Regions from separate parts of the Blautia sp. HCN-1074 genome, predicted to be linked through region 2. Evidence: riboswitches for the same ligand, from Rfam matches in the RefSeq annotation. Region 2 holds a riboswitch; the other holds the start of a gene.
What was found. A riboswitch is a leader RNA that binds a small molecule or an ion and turns the genes downstream of it on or off. The one in region 2 is predicted to bind tetrahydrofolate.
Positions count from the first base shown of each region.

Region 1: another riboswitch for tetrahydrofolate. It lies ahead of folE (GTP cyclohydrolase I FolE); the one in region 2 lies ahead of WKT11_RS13105 (folate family ECF transporter S component).

Region 1 covers NZ_JBBKBP010000015.1:41,373-49,956, reverse strand. The annotation lists gene WKT11_RS12855 (MATE family efflux transporter) at 1-1,080, shown strand, start outside; gene WKT11_RS12850 (hypothetical protein) at 1,159-1,443, opposite strand; gene WKT11_RS12845 (glycoside hydrolase family 13 protein) at 1,545-3,209, shown strand; gene folK (2-amino-4-hydroxy-6-hydroxymethyldihydropteridine diphosphokinase) at 3,417-4,313, opposite strand; gene folP (dihydropteroate synthase) at 4,332-5,141, opposite strand; gene WKT11_RS12830 (HD domain-containing protein) at 5,181-5,678, opposite strand; gene folE (GTP cyclohydrolase I FolE) at 5,675-6,232, opposite strand; THF riboswitch at 6,368-6,464, opposite strand; partial or broken gene WKT11_RS12820 (peptide deformylase) at 6,683-6,816, opposite strand; gene WKT11_RS12815 (hypothetical protein) at 7,066-8,584, opposite strand, start outside.
Region 2 covers NZ_JBBKBP010000016.1:15,293-23,876, reverse strand. The annotation lists gene atpG (ATP synthase F1 subunit gamma) at 1-460, opposite strand, end outside; gene atpA (F0F1 ATP synthase subunit alpha) at 469-1,968, opposite strand; gene atpH (ATP synthase F1 subunit delta) at 1,985-2,488, opposite strand; gene atpF (F0F1 ATP synthase subunit B) at 2,469-2,969, opposite strand; gene atpE (ATP synthase F0 subunit C) at 3,010-3,228, opposite strand; gene WKT11_RS13120 (F0F1 ATP synthase subunit A) at 3,492-4,154, opposite strand; gene WKT11_RS13115 (SGNH/GDSL hydrolase family protein) at 4,690-5,322, shown strand; gene WKT11_RS13110 (GNAT family N-acetyltransferase) at 5,681-6,457, shown strand; gene WKT11_RS13105 (folate family ECF transporter S component) at 6,721-7,281, opposite strand; THF riboswitch at 7,369-7,474, opposite strand; gene WKT11_RS13100 (hypothetical protein) at 8,012-8,584, shown strand, end outside.

The DNA.
Region 1 (8,584 bases), on a different contig from region 2:
TCCGCCTGCTGGATGATCATTTTATCATTTGCAGTCGCAGTTATAATGACTGCCGGATTCCTTATTTTCCGGTATCCGCTCCTTCGGGTTCTTCAGACACCAGAGGACACTTTTGCCGGCGCCATGAGTTATATCACTGTAATTCTGGCAGGAATTCCGCTGACCATGATTTACAATACGGAATCCGGACTTCTGCGCGCGATTGGAAACAGTATCACGCCGCTGATTTTCCTGATCGTCAGCAGTGTAATTAATGTGATTCTGGATGTCTTGTTTATGGGGCCATTACACTTCGGTGTGCAGGGTGCAGCTACCGCTACTATTCTGGCACAGGCTATCAGCGTTATCCTTTGCTCTTTCTATATACTGAAAAATTATCCTCAACTTCATATGAAACGTGAGGATCTGCATGTATCTTCTGGATTTGTAATGGAAATGTTTGTTACCGGAATGAGCATGGCACTGATGAACGCCGTGTTTAGTATAGGAAGTGTTATTTTACAGAGCAGCATTAACGCTTTAGGAAATGTATACATAGCAGCCCAGGTAGGCGGCCGCAGATTGGCAGAGCTTTTTATGATGCCGGGAACTGCCCTTTCGACCAGCACTGCAACCTTTTCCAGCCAGAACTACGGTGCCGGCAAGCGTTCCCGTATCTGGGGCGGGGTGAAAGTTGCTTTCGGTCTTTACCTCATCTGGTGGCTGATCGCAGTTGCTTTCTCAATCTTTATCGCACCTTATGCCGTACGGTTGATCACAGGAAGTACCAATCCGACAGTCATTGACAATGCTCTTCTTTATGTCCGAATCAGTACTGCCATGTTCCCACCGATGTCATTTCTCGTTATTATGCGAAATGCTCTCCAGGGAATGCGCCATCAGCTTTCGCCTCTGCTTTGCAGTGTTCTGGAACTGATCGGTAAAGTTATCTTTGCTTTCTGGATCGTACCGGTAAAAGGCTATATTGCCGTTTGCATTTGCGAACCGGTTACATGGGTAATCTGTTTTGTATTTATTGCCGGGGCTGCATTGATGTTTAGAAATGATTTTAAAGATAAAGCTGAAGCTTCTCTGCATTAATAAAAAAAGCATATCTGTTATACGTTTGATCGGTGTTTGCATCCAGGAGTATTACATTTGTTTCATCTCCATCCAGAATCATTCTGGCACGAAGCGCAGGTTTATGGATTTTTCACTATGATAGTCTTCTTTCATATAATCATCCGGATGGTTATCATTCTGTCCGATTGCAACAACAACTACCTGTGGCGTATATCCTGCAAAATCCCATTCTTTCGCTTCTCCGAAGATCGGATTATAATGAATTTTATTCCACGCTGTTTCCATACCGATAGCTTCAGGTTCATAAAACCATCCTGTATGATCCATCAGAGCAATTCCGCCCTGTTCTCCTCTCAAATACCGCCTTGCGTTTTTTTGCACAATATCATATAATATTTTCAGAACTTATTTATGCAATTAGTATACCAACAAGTTGATTTCTTGAATTAACTTGTTGGTATGCCTGACGAAAGGATACTTTTATGAAACACGAAAAAGACTGGTATAAGGATCTGGTAATCTACCAGATTTATCCGAGAAGTTTTAAAGATGGAAATAACGATGGAATCGGTGATTTAAAGGGAATGATCGAGAAGCTGGATTATCTGAAAGAGCTTGGAATCAATGCTGTATGGATGTCCCCTGTTTATGCTTCTCCAAATGTAGATAACGGTTATGACATTTCCGATTATTTCTCAATTATGGAAGAATTCGGAACCATGGAGGACTGGGAAGCTTTTCGCGATGGTGCACATGAGCGTGGAATCGCCATCATTATGGATCTGGTTTTGAACCATTCTTCTGATAAACACGTATGGTTCCAGGAATCAAAGAAATCCCGTAATAACCCTTACAGTGATTACTATATCTGGCGTGACCCTGCGCCGGACGGTGGTGCTCCAAACTGCTGGATGTCTGTTTTTGGCGGAAGCGCCTGGGAATATGTCCCGGAAAGAGGACAGTACTATCTTCATTTCTTTGCCAAAGAACAGCCGGATCTGAACTGGGATAACCCGGAAACCAAAGAGAAAATTTTTGATATTATCCGTTTCTGGAACGAGAAAGGTGTTGACGGATACCGCATTGATGCCATCAGCTATCTGGATAAAGGTCTGGACGGACGTGCAGATATGAATGAGCCAATCGGTACCGTAGCATGCGTGAATCTGGAAGGAACCCATCGCTACATCCGGGAAATGGTAGCTGAAACCATGGCTCCGGATAACCTGATGACAGTCGGAGAAGTCAACATTAACAATGAACAGGATGCCATCAATTATTCCAGTGCTGCAAGCAAAGAATTTAATATGTCCATTCCTTTTGTTTCTCCGATCGTAGAAATTCAGACCTGGTCACCGGAGAAAATGAAACGTGACCTTAAGAAAGATTACGAAGTTCTGAAAAAAGACGGATGGTGGGCAAGATTCTTAAGCAATCATGACAAACCACGCCAGGTTTCTCTTTATGGAAACGACAAGGAATACTGGGAAAAATCTGCCAAGATGCTGGCAGCTTATCTTCATACGCTTCCTGGTACTCCGTTTGTTTTCCAGGGTGAAGAATTTGGAATGACCAATGTTGCTTATCCTTCAATTGAGGACTATGACGATATTGATACCCGCAATTATTATAAGACCATGATCGAGCAGGGTTCTTCCCCGGAAGAATCACTGGCTGAATCCCAGAGTATCAGCCGTGACAACGCAAGAACTCCTGTACAGTGGGACGACAGCTTATATGCAGGCTTCTCAACGCATAAACCATGGATTGGCGTGAATCCAAACTATAAGGAAATCAACGCCGCCAGCCAGATGAAAGATGACAACTCTGTTTTCAGATTTTATCAGAAACTGATTGCTCTGCGTAAAGAACATCCGGTAATGGCTCATGGAGATTTCAAGCTCTGCTGTCCGGAAAAAGGACCAGTGATCGCATATACCAGAAGCTATCAGGGTGAAACCTGGATGGCTGTGCACAACTTCTCGAAAGAGACACAGGAATTTGCATATAAAGAAACAGAGGTAGAATTACAGTCAGATACCCCTGTAATTATTTCCAATTATGAAGAAAGCACGATTACTTTCCATGGTGAAGTTCTCTCACTCAAACCTTATGAAACTGTCGTTTTTCAATTACGGTCTTGCTAATATTACAGTTTGATTTCGATACCTGTATTCTTAACATAGAAAAAGAGCCCAAAAGAGGCTCTTTTTCTATGCTAACTTCTCATGTTTTCCTACTCAAACCAACACGCGCCATCAATCACATGCTGCGAATGATGGCATTAACTATTTATGCGCTCTCAAGAAACGCCAGAATTTCGGCTTTGGTTTTTGAACTTTTTGTAAAGGCTTCTAACGGTATTTTGCAGTATTTTCAGATTTGTTCAGAAGGCTGTCCAGAAGCTGTGAAATGGTCTGATTTAATACAGGATGTCGCAGATACGGAGCAATCTGACTCATTGGTACAAGAACGAAATCTCGGTTGTGCAGATCAATATGGGGAATATGAAGATCTGGCATATCAATGATTTCCTGATCATAGAACAAGATATCCAGATCCAGTGTCCTCGGTCCCCAGTGGATGATACGTTCTCTGTTTGCCTCCTGTTCTAACTGATGCAGTCGCACAAGCAATTCCTCAGGAGTAAGAAGTGTCCGCATTTTCAGGACTCCATTTAAAAATTCATCCTGATCAGTAACTCCGTAAGGTTCTGTGATAAGATAATCGGAAATTGCCTCTATGCGGCATCCTTTTGTCTCTGCCAGACCACGGATTCCATTGTCTATATACATCTTTTTATCACCCATATTAGAGCCAAAAGCAATGTAAGCAGTATGCCATTTCCGCGTAATTTCCACAGATACGGTTTTCAGAGGAAGACCAACCGGTGCCCAGGGCTTTTCGATCTTCAGAGTGATTTTTTCAAGTCCGGAAAGAGAGCAAAGAAGCATTTCTGCAAGATTCTCTGCAAGAGATTCCAGAAGTTTATAAGTATGTTTTCTGGTGAAATCAGTGATCATATGGCTGACTTCGCCATAGTTTATGGAGGCAGACAACTCATCGGTTAATCCCGCCAGACGTGTTCTGGTAAAAAGCGTGGCAGAAATAACAAATTTCTGTCCCAGAACATTTTCTTCGGGATATACACCATGGTTTGCAAAAACCTCCAGCTCTTTAATTTCTATTTTATCTAATCTGGTCTCATCCATAACAGTAAAGCCTTTCTGTATGTTATTTATATTTACCATCTGTTTTGTGCCAGTAATTTATCTGCGTCCCAGGATTGCTTCTGTCATCTGAATCACACGCTTATTTTCTTTAACATCGTGGACACGGACAAAAGAGCATCCTTTCATTACGCCAATTACACTGGTAGCCAAAGTCCCCTCTACGCGCTGATCTACCGGAAGCTCCAACGCCAGTCCTATCATGGATTTGCGTGATGTACCAAGGAGAACCGGAAATCCCAGATTCTGAAAAAGCTCCAGGTGATTCATTGCTTCCAGATTCATTTCAAATGTTTTTCCAAAACCAATTCCCGGGTCAAGCATGATTTTTTCATCTTTAATTCCAGCCTGTCTTGCAAGATTAACACATTCCTGTGTTTCAGCGAGCATATCAATGACAAAATTTTGATATTCTGTATTAGATTTGTTGTGCATCAGACAACAGGCCACATCATATTTTGCGATCACAGCTGCCATTTTCGGATCATATTTTAATCCCCAGATATCGTTAACCAGGTCAGCTCCTGCCTGGATAGAGCTTTCAGCAACACTGCTCTTAAAAGTATCTACAGAAACAGGAATGTCAAAATGTTTTTTGACCGCTTCAATAACAGGAAGAACTCTCTGTGCTTCCTCATCAGCACTGACAGGAGTATGACCGGGACGTGTAGATTCGCCTCCGATATCAATAACATCTGCACCATCAGCAATCATTGCCTCTGTATGTTTCAAAGCTTCATCCATATGATTCCATTTGCCGCCATCTGAAAAGGAATCAGGGGTAACATTTAAAATTCCCATTATGTAAGTATGATTCTTAGTGTCAAAAAAACGGTTCCCAATTTTCATGAGCAAAGCCCATCCTTTCTTTTGTGCTTATAAAGAAGATCAGTATTCAATTTTCATATTTTTTTTATCATCAGACCAATAGCATTCAGAAGCTGCGGAACATAAAAAACAATTTCTGGACTGCTTATCCGCTTTATAAAGAAGTGCTGTCAGCATACTGCAGGAATCTCCTTTTCGGTGATGTCCAATGGAAGACAGAATCAGTTCTTTTTCCTTCTCTGTAAAGTGCAGATCTGTCAGAATTTCCCTTGCGATTTCTACTCCTGCAATATCATGGGGAATGTTGTACTGATATTGCTGGGCACGTCCGATATCATGAAGAAGTGCTGCTGCATAGATAAGCTCTTTGGGCAGCTCCAGATGTTCCTCCAGTGCATAAATGTACATCAACCGTGCAACATCCAGAAAATGTTCAGGAGTATGACGGCAGAAGATCCGTTCACTCTCAAGTTCCTGTATTTTTTTATAATGTTCCTGATAAACCGGGTGCCTCCAGATCTGATTGACACGATCCATATCTGAAAAATTGTTATTCATCCTTTTACCATAGAAAGGAACATTTTCTGCAGTTCCTTATCTTCTGTAAATGCACCACGGGTTACAGTAGTGATTGTTTTGCTTCCTGGTTTTTTTATTCCGCGCATGGTCATACAGGTATGTTCCGCTTCCAGCATTACCATAATTCCTTTTGGATCCAGAGTACGCTCTAAAGCATCTGCAATCTGAACAGTAAGGCGTTCCTGAATCTGTGGTCTTCTGGAATAAACCTCTACTGTACGTGCCAGTTTACTTAAACCGGTAACTTTGCCGTTGGGGATGTATGCAAGATGAGCTTTTCCATAAAAAGGCATCAGGTGATGCTCACACATGGAGTAAAAGGTGATGTCTTTTTCCAGTACGATTTCATTATTCTCTACAGGAAACTGCTTCAACAGGTGCTGGTCCGCTTCATGGCCAAGACCTCCGTAAATTTCTTCACACATACGGGCAATCCTGTCAGGAGTATCAATCAGACCTTCCCGTGTGATATCTTCACCGATACCTTCCAGAAGCAGACGGACTGCCTGCTCAATTTTCAGTTTGTCAACCATTAAAAAATAACCTCCTTTGTATTTTTGAAATGGAGATTATCCTTTTGACCAAATTAAAAAGGATATCTCCAATTGTGATAGAATGTATGTCGAAAACATTCCCTAACACAATATGAGATATCCTCTTATATTGTTTGCAACGGGTGCGGATAATATACCGTAAGACGCACTTTTCGTTTCAGTGACAACTCCCCATTCACCGAACACTTGACGCATAAAATCCTATTTTGCATATCATTCATTTCGGTATTCAGTATACCATGTAATACGATAATAGAAAAGGTTTTTTCTGACTTTTCAGAATAATTTTTTTCTGCTGCCAGAACTAATAGTTTCGAAGTACACTTTGCAGATATTCTTTATACTGCTGCTTTACATCTTCCGGTCCGTACTGATACCATATTCTCGGTCCAGAATCGTACATAATTCCGTAACACATCTATTTCCATGTTATATAATCTTTCCGGACAAATAATTAATTTCAGCTAACAGATCTGTACCGTCCATCCTGACAATTTCTGGCGCTGTTTTTTCCAGTTAAAGTCATAATACTCCACTTCTATTTCCTGGTATCTAGACTCACGAGCAAACTTAGCCATATACCAGGTTATCCACATAGTGATTCCTTCCTGATGATAATGTGCCTGTGCTTCAACTTTACTGTATCTTCCAATATCGCTATATCGCGCCAGTATCTGCATATCTGTTTCTGTGCCTTCTCTTTTCCTTCGGGATTGTAATATATGTCTTTTCCTCTACTTCTGAAACTCAGAATCTTTCCGTCTCGGAGATACAATAAAGCAATCTTGTCTATTAGCATATAATCCTCTAATCTATAAAAGCCACTGTCTCTTAACCTCTACAAATTCATTGTTTGACAATCTTCCAATACATATTTCCTTCCATTTTTCAATGCCTTTCAATACCGGTGCATCTGGTTTTTCCGAAATACACTTATCTATTTGAAAAGCAGTTCTTGCACATGCGGAACGAAGATTTATTGTAGATTTTATCTCTTTTTCTGTACATTCCTTTATTTTTTCATAAGCCGTATGCTCTGCACACTCTAATAAAGCCTTATCTAATGGCATAAGAATTTCATCTGATAAATCAAGCACCCCCATATATGCCAAATTATGTATAGAAATATAAAACATCTGTAATCCAGGCTGTTTCCCATATCTTATAAGTCTTATTTGCTCGATCAACAATTTTTTTGCTATATCTAATTCCGGCCACTTCAAAATAATATATTCAGCAGCATTCGTCGCATCTGCTATTTTATTCTTATCATCACTATAGAATTGATCAATAATGCTTTCTCCTAATTCAGCTTCGATTCTTTCTTTCCTAAACAAAAGAGCTCTTGATTTTAAAGTATTAATCCCATATTCGCTCATTTCATCAAGTATTTTCAGTAACTTCACTACTAAATCAGAATCCATCCGATCTATTTCAAATGAAAAGCTACCGATTACACGCTCCAGTGCTTGATATCTATCATAAAACTCATCATAATAAAAATCCCTATGCTCATTATTATCAAATCCGCTCCTACCGATTTCCCAGTACTCAATAAATCTGTTAAGGATGATTTCGATATCCGCAATTTCCAATAAATCAGGGCACAAATAATTCATACACTGAAGTTCTGCAAATATTCTTGCCTCGCCCATCGTAACTGATTCAAGTCCTCTGGATTTCAGATTATCATAAAACTTATTATCCATAATATAGTTTCGTACAAGGGTCTTAACATCTCTTCCCTCTGGACTTGGCCACTTCAAAAAGGCTGCGGCGTAGTATTCCTTAAAATTCGGAAGTCCTGTGTCTTCATTTACATTTTTCCAAATTAATTCGCGTAAATCCGCCAATTGTTCAGCTGATAATAGAGACCATTCTCTTAATTTGTTTAAACGCGGAATAATCGCCCAATAATCTTCATCCGATTCACTAGCACATTTTATCAAATCATCTATAATAGTCGAATCTATATTTGCTTTTTCATAGTATTTTTTTGCAAGGGTACTGGCAGAAATCACATCAAAAGGATCGGTTGATCTATCCTCACCTATATGTGTTCTGTTTTTTGTTGAAGATAATAATATTTCGTTTAAATACTGTGATTTAATATTTTCATCTATGATACAAAGAATCTGATAAATCCATTTATCCATTACACGGTATTCACGCACAATATCTGTATCAATTAACTTGCACATCAGTGTCAATAATTTTTTTTGCTGAACTAAAGAAGCTACCGAAACTAATCTTCTAAGTATTTCCAACCCATTATTCAGCAAATGAGTATACGCATTACCTCTTGCAGTATTTACGCTGATACTTTCGATA
Region 2 (8,584 bases):
AGATCAGACGCGCTCTGTGCATGGTCGGTTTCTGTACTGTATATGGAAAGTTCTCTGCGATATCCATATGTTTCTTCGTGAAATACTGACGGCCTACCATACCCAGCACATAAAGCTTGCAGTGCTCATGCTCTGCCATAAACTGTTCTGTTATTTTCTGGATATTATGGTTATAGGCACCTGCCATACCTTTATCACCGGTAACTACGATACAACCGATCTTACGGTCTTCCTCTGCGATTTTATGACGGATACTGAAAAAAGGATGCTCTGTATCCGGCATATGACGCAGGATTCGGGAAATTGCCGCCTGCATATTATAGTAATACGGTTCTGTATCGGACAGGATTCTTTTGGCCTTCTGCATCTTGGATGAAGAAATCATATACATGGCATTGGTGATCTTCATGGTGTCCTGAATGCTTTTCATTCGAGTCTGAATCTCTTTCGTACTGCCCATATCAACACCTACCTGCTCTTATCTGCAAATTCTTCTGCCACTTTCACGATCTTTTCTGCCAGTTCATCCGGAAGCTGTCTCTTCTCCTCGATCTCTCTTCCGATTTCCGGATAAGCACTGTCAAAGTAGTCCAGCATATCTCTCTGATACTTCTTCATCTTCTTAGTTTCCACGTGCATCATTGCCTTGTGTGTTGCCGCACAAAGAGTGATGACCTGTTCATGAAGACTTAACGGGCTTGAAAGCGGCTGTTTCAGAAGTTCCATAAGTCCGCTTCCGTATTTCAGCTGCTGAGTTGTAGCCTCGTCCAGATCAGAACTGAACTGTGTAAAGATTTCCATCTCACGATACTGAGCCAGATCGATACGGACACTTCCTGCTGCTTTCTTCATGGCTTTTGCCTGTGCAGCACCACCAACTCGGGATACGGAAAGACCTACGTTAACCGCCGGACGCATACCGGAGTTAAACAGGTCACTCTCCAGGAAGATCTGACCATCTGTGATGGAAATAACGTTTGTAGGAATATATGCGGAAAGGTCACCTGCCTGTGTCTCAATGATAGGAAGTGCAGTGATAGAACCACCGCCGGCCTTTTCATTCAGACGGCTGGAACGCTCCAGTAATCTGGAATGGAGATAGAATACATCTCCAGGATAAGCCTCACGTCCCGGTGAACGTTCCAGAAGCAATGACAGTGCACGATATGCAACTGCATGCTTGGATAAATCATCATAAACCATTAATACATCTTTTCCCTTGTACATGAAGTACTCAGCAAGTGCAGTACCTGCATAAGGAACAATGTACTGAAGTGGTGCACAGTCACTGGCTGTGGAGGAGAATACTGTTGTATAGTCCATAGCATCATGTTTCTCCAGAGTAGATACAATTTTAGCTACTGTGGAAGCTTTCTGTCCGATTGCAACATAGATACAGATTACATCTTTACCTTTCTGGTTAAGAATGGTATCCAGTGCAACGGAAGTCTTACCTGTCTGTCTGTCACCGATGATCAGCTCACGCTGGCCACGGCCGATCGGGAACATGGAGTCAATGGAAAGAATACCTGTTTCCAGCGGAACTGTTACAGATTTTCTCTCAATGATCCCAGGTGCCGGATTCTCTACTGGACGATACCCGTCTGCCTTGATCTCGCCTTTACCATCGATCGGTGCTCCCAGAGCATTTACAATCCTTCCGATAAAAGCGTCACCTACAGGCACACCTGCCTGTTTCTGGGTTCTTGCCACCTTTGTTCCTTCTTTGATTCCTGTATCTTTACCGAACAGGATACATCCGATGCTGTTTGCACGGATATCCTGAACCATACCTTTCAGACCATTCTCAAAGGTTACAACCTCACCGTACATGGCATGATCGATACCATATACCGTGGCGATACCATCTCCGACGGAGATGACTGTTCCTACTTCCTGGTCCTTGCTGATTTCGTCATAATTCTTTATTTCTTCTTTCAGAATCGAAATGATTTCATCTGGATTCACTGCAGCCAACTTTTATTCACCTCCGTGTCAATTTCTGTCTTAATTTCGTATAACGTCCGCGGAGACTCCAGTCATACTCTTTGTCTCCGGCAGAAAGAATGAAGCCACCGATCAAAGATTTGTCTTCTTTCAGAATAAGAATGACTTCCTTTGCTCCGAATTCCCTGCGAAGGAAATCCTCCATCTTCTCTTTCTGGGCTTCTTCCGGTTTTGTTACATATGTGAGGACAGCTTTCAGGATACCTTTCTGCTTACGGCTGTAATCACCGTACGCTTCCAGAATCTCCTCAATGCTGCTGATTTTCTGATATTTACAGGTTATCTTCAGGAAATTCTTCATCTCCTGTGGGAAAACCCTGTCAATTACATGTTCTTTTTCTTTTAAAGAAACCAGCGGATTCTCAAGGACACCCTTTAACTGCGGGGTACCCTCGAAAATCTTTTCTGTCTCCAAAACAGCTTCTTCCGGGACAGAAAGCTCATATAATGCTTTTGCATAATTAATGCTTGTTTCCGTCATTGGAATCACCTGCCTCTTTTATAAACTGGTCATAAAGGGACAAATCCTGCTGACTGCTGTTTTTCTCTCCCATGATCTTTGAGGCTGCATCCAGCGCAATCTCTGCCACTCTGCTTTCCATAGCTTTCATAGCATTTTCCTGCTCTGTCTTGATATCTGCCTTTGCTTTATTAAGCATTTCACCGACCTGTGTATTTGCATCTTTTACAATACGGTCAGCCTGTACTTTTGCCTCATCCTTCGCCTGGTTTACAATTCGCATGGATTCGTCTTTCGCAGATTTGAGTGCATCTTCATATTTGCCTTTCAGTTCGTATGCCTTCTCTTCAGTTTCTTTGGCACTTGCGAACTGCTGGTCGATCATGTTTTTTCTCTGTTCCATCACGTTAAGGATCGGACCAAACAGAAACTTCTTCATTAAAAGATAAAGAACAATCAGGTTAATAATTGTAAAGACCAGGTTGATGTTAATCTCGATCACCTGTCCCACCTGCCTTTCGTATGTATTCTTTATCCATTAATTAGCCAAGCATGATAACGATCAGAAGACCGATAACGAAACCGTAAATAGCTGTTGCCTCGGCAAGGGCGCATCCTAAAAGAAGTGCTTTACTGATCTTGCTTTCTGCTTCTGGCTGTCTTGCGATTGCTTCAACTGCTTTGGATGTTGCCATACCAATACCAATACCTGCTCCGATACCTGTCATAACTGCGATTGCTGCTCCAATTGCTACTAACATAACTTTTTCCTCCTGTTGTTTAACTGAAATAAACTAAATATTACAAATCTTTCTTCACAATATGCTATCCTGTCGATATTCCGATGAGATCATTTGATGCCTGTGCAACAGATGTCTGTACCAACGGTTGTTTATGACCGTTATGACCCACCGGATTATCCGGACAGCATTTAAGCGCTGTTCATAACTGCTGTCTTATCCCTTATGTCCCGCGTCTCAGGTCTTATATAGATGTCATATTCCTGTATGAACAGTAATCTTTTTTATTCAATAGCTTCCTTAATAAATAAAGAAGTTAAGAATACAAATACATACGCCTGAATGAATCCGTCAAAGAAATCAAAATACAGGCTGAATGGGATAGGAAGAATTGCCGGGCATATAAACTCAAGAAGTTTCATAACCACATAGCTTCCTAACACATTACCAAAAAGTCGCATACAAAGTGATGTCGGACGAATGGCGATCTCCAGAATATTGATCGGCAGCATGACCGGAGACGGTTCTGCGAAGCTTTTGAGAAAGCCTTTCAGACCTTTCTTATGAAATCCTGCATACTCGATCAGGAAAATACTGATAATGGCCAGTCCAATCGTACAGTTTAAATCCTTTGTAGGCGGTACAAATCCAAACACACCGAAAATGTTTGCAATTCCAATGTAAATGACAACTGTCATCAGATAGGGAATATACATTTTTCCCTCTTCTCCAAGGATATCCTCAAAGAAGTTATGAAGAAAACCTACTCCTGCTTCCAATAAAAGCTGTTTCTTACCAGGGTTTTCCACACTCAGGTTTCTTACGAGCACCAATGACAAAATTAAAAGCACTGCCATGATCACCCATGTCACTGCTACTGATTCTGCGATCGGTATTCCTCCAAACACAGGTATGGTAAAAACTGTCTTACATTGAAGTTCTTCCATTAACGTGCTTGCTAAATTACCCGTTTCTTTTCCCTCCTTTTCTATTTCGAATCCCTCTGATTTCTTTTCACTTCTTCCATTTTGAGGTCCGTCTTTGTTGTTTCTGTTCTTATCGGAAAGCCTGAAAAGTATCTTTTTATCCGGTAGAAATTTTATTTAATCCACATCCGCTAAGGATTGGGATTCATCCGGATAATCATATTTAAAATTTATAATTTGTTTATAAATTCTTTAAGAGATTCAAGATTTTGAGTTTATTATATTCGAATCTATTAAAAAGTCAACAATCATTTTGACCATTTCCGACAAAAATAGTTCTGTTTTTTGTACATTCTATCCAGTTATTTTTGATTAAAAATCTATTTTCACAGTTTTCCCAAGGCATTTTCACGAAAAAACGGCATTTTTCATTGACCGAACTGTAAGCTGATGATATTATTTTATATAGTTTTTATATAAATTTTATATTCCCAAACTTACCAATCTATATATTGGTAATACCATTTTAAGACATACTATACAGGAGAAAATTTTTATGCAGATCATTTGTCTCGGAGACAGCATCACGGACTGTAATCATTTATTCGAAGATTTCCCTCTGGGAAACGGATATGTACAGATGCTTTCTGAAATGTTTCAGAAACATACTATAAATATATCTGATACAATGCAATTCAAAAATTACGGCATTGATGGATTCACTGTAGCAAGAGTTCTGGAAAATATCAGACTGCAAAGAATTCCCCTGCACCGCTCTCCAATTATCACACTTTTGATTGGTGTCAATGATATCGGTCTGATGATGAACACTGACCGCACCGAGTTCCAGAAAAAGCAAATGATGCAGGACTTTGTTGCACATTATAAAGAATTACTAAAACTGCTTACCAGAGATGCCAGACAGGTGATTCTCATGGAACCATTTATCTTTCCTCACCCCGAAGAATATCAGACATGGATTCCTTACGTCCGAACCATGTCCACTCATATCCGACAGCTCTCCGAAAAGTTCAATCTGCCTTTTCTGCCATTACATGATTACTTTAATAATGAAGCAATTCAAAAGGGATTTGACCAGATTACTACTGATGGCATTCACCTTACTCGATATGGACACGAATTACTTGCTACTCTGTTGTATGAAGTAATAATAAAAGAGTTCCACTGACCATTTAACCAAATCAAGTAAGTCCCCTGCTTCAATTGCGAAGAGCAATAAGCAGTGGGTGGGGACTTGCTTGTATCAGAAGGGGTACAAGCCCCTTCTGATAAACTGCGAAGCAGTTATTTGGTTATGAGCAAGTAGCGAAAGCGGATTGCGAATATCCGATTGACTTTCGATGATCATATGACACTCTCTTCTATTCATAACAATTTCAAAACTGTTTTTTTCATCTACCTTTAATCCTTTTGAAATCATAGATCTTCATGCCAAACAACCTTGCACATTTTTTTCAAACTCTGTATAATTCAAAAAAGACACTTCAGTATATAAGTATCTTATCGAAAGGAGTCTTCCTTATTATATGGAAACTACAATTAAGCAAATCGAAGATATGTCCCTGAATGCCTGGCCTTCTCACAAGATGGAACTGTATGATGGCTGGATTCTGAGATTTTCCTATTTTTATACACACAGAACCAACAGCGTAGAGCAGTTTGGAAATTCCACTCTCACATGGAGAGAAAAAATCCCTTACTGCGAAAGCGTCTACAAACGCCTGGGAACTCCTGCTGTTTTTAAAATCAGCCCCCTTGTTTCCCCGGACTTTGATTATGTCCTGGAGAACCGCGGATATGCAATCCAACATACAACAAACGTCATGGCAATGAGTTTGAAAACAGCACATCTGGAGGCACCATATCCTGACGTGACTTTCTGCGATAACATTCCTTCCGAATGGATTGAAAGTCTGTTCCGTTTAAAGAATACCACAAATCCGATTCATCGAAAGGTCGTTCCATCCATGTATCAGGCCATCCTGAAAGAAACGATCTGCGCTTCCATCCGTATAGACGGACAGATTATTGCAACCGGACTTGGAATTCTGGATCGTGATTATATAGGTATCTACGCTATCCACGTCAAAGAAGAATATCGCAAGCATGGCTATGCACGCCAGATCTGCACCGGACTTCTGAAAGAGGGGATGAAAAAAGGTGCACAGAATGCTTACCTTCAGGTCGTTGAAGGAAATGATAATGCCCGGGCACTTTATAAATCACTCGGATTTCACCAGCTTTATACCTACTGGTTCCGCGTGCAGCCGGATGAAAATGGGAATTTCCCACCTGAGAAATAAATGAAAGTACAAAAATAAATCCGATGATATTCTCAAATCAAAGAAGCCCACTATAAAGCAGTTTCATTTATCTGCTCCACAGCGGGCTTCTTTATCTTCACTTTTTTCTTTTTCGGGGAATCGATTGATATGTAATTAACATAGTTCGCGCATGCTATGTTATCTTATCAGTCCATTATTCAAGTCTTATTCTGTTACCGTTTTTCTGATTTCAACAGATCCATCATTTTTTTCTGAATTCTGGCTCTCTGCCTTCACCTTATTTATACGGTTTTCTTCTTCAATACTGCCGGTGCCGCATTACCAACAACCATTGCTGTCAGCGGGCTGAAGTACAGCAGGCAGGTCAGTACACAGTAGATCGGAATCATAATTGCAAACTGTACCAGTCTTCCCGGCATGATCGCATAGAAGTTGTAACCAAGCATGATTACAAGACCAGCTGTTGTAAATACCAGAGAACTGAGAATTGCAGTCACCACGATAGATACACAGATACCAACTGTTTTTCCGGTTTTCTTTCTGTTTGCAAACAATGGTTTCGCAAGAGCAGGAAGAACACCCCAGAGGATTGCCGCAACTGTAATAAACGGGTTTACCGCATAACCTTTCATGAAGCATCCGATAATATCTGCACATAATCCACAGACACCACCTGCTACCGGGCCCAGCCACAGACCAGCAAGGATTGTACATACACTTCCCACAGAAATACGATACGCACCAAGATCAATGACCAGAACTCGTGTGAGTACCAGATGCATGGCGATCAGAAGAGCCATGAACACCAATGTTTTTACGTTCCAATATTGTTTTTTCTGCATAATAAAAACACCTCCATAATGTGTTTAAAAAAATAGAGTAGTTACATAAATAATAATCCCTCCACATTATGAGATGTCCTCACATGTAGCAACGGGTGCGGAAATTATATCGTAAGCAGCTCGCTTTTCTGCTTTTCGTTTCACGGCGACTCCCCAGCCTGTGAACACTTGACGCATAAAATCCTACTTCGCTATTATTTATTTATCGAAATTATAACACAATTCATAAAAATTACAATATATTTTCCGTTATTATTTTCACAAATTTGAATGCTGCTTTTTGTTCATTCTATACGAATAATCTGCTTTTTTACTTGAGAGTATTGCTGCAAACACTCATAAGTCTATGAATAAAACAGCCGCATATACTAATACTATAACATTATGCAGCAGTCCGGCATCTTCAGCAATGAGAAATTACATGAATACAGATATTCCGTCCCGGTCTGCTATAATCATGGAGGTAAAAAAATGTCAGAAATATGCAAAAATAACTGCCAAAATCCTTATAATATATGTTATGATAATTACTTGAATACCAACGCCTGTACGGAATGTACCGGCCTGATATGCACTCCTGCCAAAGACAATGACGAATGGGAAAGCTACCGGAAAATTTTTGATTTTATCCCTGAACCACCAGAAGACGGTATCCCTCTCTGTAAATAATTATTGCATACGGCAGGAATCATGTTCAAACGAATGATTTATCGGAGGTCCTGTCTATATTATGAAAAAACTGCTTGCTGCATGTGTCTGTGCCGGTCTTAGCTTCTCTATTGCCGGATGCAGCCCTGGAACTGTACTGGAACAATTTACATCTACCGGAGATACATCCGTCCGGGAACTCACTTCTTCATCTGATACCACAACTACAACCGAAGCCAAAGACCGCGTTTATATGGATGAGCTCTCCGGCACCTTGCAGGATTTTTCCGGAAGTCAGCTCATCCTGAATACAGACAGTGCCTCTTATGTATTTAATGTTTCTAATGCCACATTGGAATGTAAGGGCGGAATGATCACCGGTGACGAGATCAGTATTATTTATGAGGGGCAGCTCTCCGGTACAGATACCAGCAGCGTGCATGTTCTCAAAGTCGTAGATGAATATCACAAAAAAAACAAACTAAAGAAAAGAACTGCTCATGGACAGGTTATCTCCCTGACCTCCAATACAATTACCATAAAATCAAAAAAGGGTAAAACTGCTACCTACCCGATTACCGGAACTGAGCAATATTATCAAAACGGAATCAAGGTCGGAAACTGGGTTTACCTGACATTCAAAGGTAAATTTCCA